One region of the Solidesulfovibrio carbinoliphilus subsp. oakridgensis genome, then DNA from elsewhere that is predicted to be linked to it. Evidence: predicted binding sites of a transcription regulator. Region 1 holds the regulator's gene; the other holds the start of a gene.
What was found. The regulator sigma-54, encoded in region 1, starts transcription at its own class of promoters, with help from an activator protein. The targets are predictions, from matches to a motif close to CTGGCACGGNNNNTGCTT.

Region 1 (2,200 bases):
GCGAGTACCATCCCGGCCACCACCACAAGGTTCCGATCCTGACCGGCATCCTCGGGCGGCTGGGGCTTTCCCCCGGCCAGGCCGCCTACCTCGGCGACGACTGGGTGGACGCCGGCCCCATGGGTCTGGTCGGCCTGCCCATGGCCGTGGCCGACGCCCAGCCGGAAATCATGGACCTGGCCCTGTGGGTGGCCAGCCGTCCCGGCGGGCACGGGGCGGTGCGCGAGGCCATCCGGTTCCTGCTTCAGGCCAGCGGCCGTCTCGAAGCGGCCTACGCCTGGTTCCTCCCGGAAGGGTAAGCCGTGCCGATTGCCACGATCCTTCGATTGTGGCATGCTTTTTGTTGAGCGGGCGGGGCGTCGGCCTTGCCCCCGCTTTTCGCACCAACATCCAAAGGACCTCGCACGGCGGTAGACATGGCCCTGGAACTGCGACAGCAGCTCAAACTCTCCCAGCAGCTGGTGATGACTCCCCAACTGCAGCAAGCCATCAAACTCCTGCAGCTCTCCCGGCTCGAGCTGCTGGAGAGCGTGCAGCAGGAGCTTTTGGAAAACCCCCTTCTGGAGGAATCGATCGAGGAGGACCGCCAACCGGAGCGGACCATGGCCGAGGACAACCTGGGGCCGACCGGGAATTCCAGCGACGCGGCCATGGAAAAGGAACTCCTCAAAAACGCCGAATGGGACGACTATCTCGGCGATTTCGCCAGCACCGGCCGCCAGTCCCAATCCCGGGAGTCGGAGATGCCCGAGGAGGGCATGGCCTTTGACGCCAGGCTCGCCTCCAAACCCTCCCTCGAAGGGCACCTCGGCTGGCAGATGCGCCTGTCGAATTTCACGGCCAAGGAACTGGAGATCGGGGAGAGTATCGTCGGCAGCCTCAATTCCTCGGGCTACCTGCGGGCTTCCCTCGAAGAACTGGCCCAGATGGCCGGAGCCTCGGTGCCCGAAGTGGAGACCGTGCTCCACCGGCTCCAGCGGTTCGACCCCGTGGGCGTGGCCGCCCGGACCCCGAGCGAATGCCTGCTCACCCAGATCGAGGTCTACGGCTACGAGGACACCATCCTCATCGAGCTTGTGCGCGACCACCTCGAAGACCTGGAGAAGAAACGCTACAAGCCGCTGGCCAAAAAATTTCATATCACCATGGAAAAACTCAAGGAATACCTTGAGCTGATCCAGACCCTCAATCCCATGCCCGGAGCCAGCTACGGCTCGGGCGATCCCATTTTCGTGAGCCCGGACGCCTTTGTGTACAAATACGGCGGCGAATTCGTGATTATTTTAAACGAAGAGGGCATGCCGCGGCTCAACGTCAACACGACCTACATGGCGGAGATCAATCCGAAAAACGACAAGGACAAGGATTATCTCCAGGACAAGATGCGCTCGGCCATGTGGCTGATGAAAAGCCTCTACCAGCGGCAGCGGACCCTGTACAAGGTCCTTGAGAGCATCGTGAAGTTCCAGCGGGAATTCTTCGAGGAGGGGGTCACGCGGTTGCGGCCGTTGATCCTCAAGGATGTGGCCGACGACATCAGCATGCACGAATCGACCGTCAGCCGCATCACGTCCAACAAGTACGTGGCCACGCCCCATGGCATTTTCGAGCTCAAGTTCTTTTTCAACAGCTCCCTTGACCTCGACGACGGCGGCACGGTCGGCTCGGAATCGGTCAAGGCCATGATCAAGCGGATTATTTCCGGGGAGAATGCCAAAAAGCCTATCAGCGACGAGGCCATTGCTGATATGCTCAAAGACGAGTTGCAGATCAACATCGCCCGGCGCACCGTGGCCAAATACCGCACGGCCATGGGCATTGAATCCTCGTCCAAGCGCAAGGAAATTTTCTGATGCTTCGGGCCGGGCTTCCCCGGCCCAATACCACGCCATCTGGAGGATCTCATGAACATCACTTTTAATTTCAAGAACTTCGAACCTTCCGACCATTTGCGCGACTACGCTCGCAAGCGTCTGGAAAAGCTTGCCAAATATGCTTCCGCCAATGACGCCTCCGAACTGCAGGTCAATCTGGCCGTGGAAAAGACCCGCCAGATGGCCGACGTGATCTTCGTGGCCGACAATATGCATATCTCGGCCCATGAGGTGTCCGAGGACATGTATTCCACCATCGACATGATCCTCGACAAGGTGGAAGCGCAGGCCAAGAAGTTCCGTGAGAAGCAAAAGGACCGCCGCCG
Region 2 (2,200 bases), 620 kb from region 1:
TGCGCACGCTTTTAAAGCTGGCCCAGATGGACGCCACCCGGATCCTGCTCCTTGGCGAGTCCGGCACGGGCAAGGGCCTGCTCGCCAAGTTCCTGCATCAGGTCAGCCCCCGGGCCGAGAAGCCGTTTATTCAGATCAACTGCCCGGCCGTGCCGGAAAACCTGTTCGAGGCCGAACTGTTCGGCTACGAACGGGGAGCCTTCACCGGGGCCAGGGAAGGCGGCAAGGCGGGGCTCATCGAGCTGGCCAAGGGGGGGACGCTGTTCCTCGACGAGGTGGGCGACATCCCCCTGTCCGCCCAGGCCAAGCTGCTCAAATACCTGGACGACCACGAACTGCGCCGGCTTGGCGGCGGCGAGTCGCGCATCGTCGAATGCCGGGTGGTGGCGGCCACCAACTGCGACATGGAGGGGCTGGTCGAGCGGCGGCAGTTCCGCAAGGACCTCTATTACCGGTTGAACACCTTCATCGTGCGCATCGCCCCCCTGCGGGAGCGCCGCGACGACATCTTCGGCCTGGCCGAATTCTACCTCTCCCAGCAAAACGCCCGCCACGGCAAGGCCAAACGGCTTTCGCCCCGGGCCATGCGTCTCCTTGAGGCCTACGATTTTCCGGGCAACGTGCGCGAACTGGTCAACCTGATCCAGAAGGCCTTTGTCATGAGCGACGACGACGACCTGACCGAGGCCCTGGACGAGGCGCTTTCCGGCGACGGCGGGCCGGACACGGCCCGGCCGGGTCCGCGCCGGCTGGTCGAGTCCACGGACCAGGCCAGCCTGCGCCGGCTGCGCGAGGCCATGGCCGCCTGCCGCACCACCCGGCAGATGGCGGCCTACCTCGGCATCAGCCAGGCGACGGTGGTGCGCAAGCTCAAGCGGTATGCGCTCCACCGCGATTGATTCAGGAATGAATCAGACTGGACGGCCGTAGCCGTCGCCACCGGCCGTTCGCGCCGGTTCGCCCGAACGGGCTTACGCGACAACCATATCAAATATTTCATTCTTTGTGCAGACACTTTCTGGTGTCCGTGTCTTGTCCCCGGTCCGGGACCGGACCGGGGGCCCGGCTTGGGCTAGCGCGAAAACCTGATTTAAAAATGAATCAGATCAAAGGCATTGATTATATGGAATATTTACAAAATTGCCGATTCATTGCCGAATCGACAACACAGGCCGTCATCCGGAGTCATTCTTATAACGGCACAAAATATCAGAGCTATTTTACAAAAACAATCCTGGCCTGCTTCTTGCTCAAATCCATTTTTACCGTTCCCGTTCATTATGGTATGAGGCGCTCTCGCCCCCCAATCGACAACCCCGAGGATGATCCGTGAACACCACCGAAAAGGCGCAAGAACTGCAAGCCCTGCGCGACCGTTATGTCCCCAAGGGACATCCCAACGCCACGCCCTTTTTCGTCGAATCCGCCAAGGGCGCTTTGCTTCGCGACGTCACCGGCCGCGAGTTCATCGATTTCGTCGGCGGCATCGGCGTCCTGAACGTCGGCCACTGCAATCCCAAGGTCGTGGCCGCGGTCAAGGACCAGGCCGGCCGCTACCTCCACACCTGCTCCATGGTCACCCTGTACGAGCCCTACCTCCAGCTGGCCAAGCGGGTCAGCGAGGCCGCGCCGGGCGATTTCGAGAAAAAGGCCCTCTTCGTCAACAGCGGCTCCGAAGCCGTGGAAAACGCCGTCAAGATCGCCCGCTGCCACACCGGCCGGGCCGGCGTCGTGGCCATGAAAAACGCCTTCCACGGCCGCACGCTTTTGACCATGTCCATGACCAGCAAGGTCAAGCCCTACAAGTTCGGCTTCGGCCCCATGGCCTCGGAAGTCTACCAGTTCCCCTACTATCCCTACTGCTACCGCTGCCCCCTTGGCCTCACCTATCCCAAGTGCGGCGCGGCCTGCGCCGAGAAGTTGCGGGAATTTTTCATCGGCACGGCCGCGGCCGAGCAGATCGCCTGCATCGTGGCCGAGCCGGTCCAGGGCGAAGGCGGCTTCGTGGTCCCGCCGGTGGAATTTTTCACCAGGCTGCGCGCCCTCTGCGACGAGTTCGGCATCGTTTTCGTGGCCGACGAGATCCAGTCCGGCTTCGGCCGCACGGCCAAGATGTTCGCCATGGAGCATTACGGCGTCGCCCCGGACCTCATGACCGTGGCCAAGAGCATGGGCGGCGGCCTGCCGCTGGCCGGCGTGG

Region 2: gabT (4-aminobutyrate--2-oxoglutarate transaminase) is a predicted target of sigma-54. The motif match lies at 1,235-1,252, and genes of this name have one in related genera.

What each region holds. Positions count from the first base shown of each region.
Region 1 covers NZ_CM001368.1:1,047,704-1,049,903, reverse strand. Annotated here, with positions in the region: gene DFW101_RS04690 (KdsC family phosphatase) at 1-299, shown strand, start outside; gene rpoN (RNA polymerase factor sigma-54) at 417-1,853, shown strand; gene hpf (ribosome hibernation-promoting factor, HPF/YfiA family) at 1,905-2,200, shown strand, end outside.
Region 2 covers NZ_CM001368.1:1,666,671-1,668,870, forward strand. Annotated here, with positions in the region: gene DFW101_RS07295 (sigma-54 interaction domain-containing protein) at 1-899, shown strand, start outside; gene gabT (4-aminobutyrate--2-oxoglutarate transaminase) at 1,330-2,200, shown strand, end outside.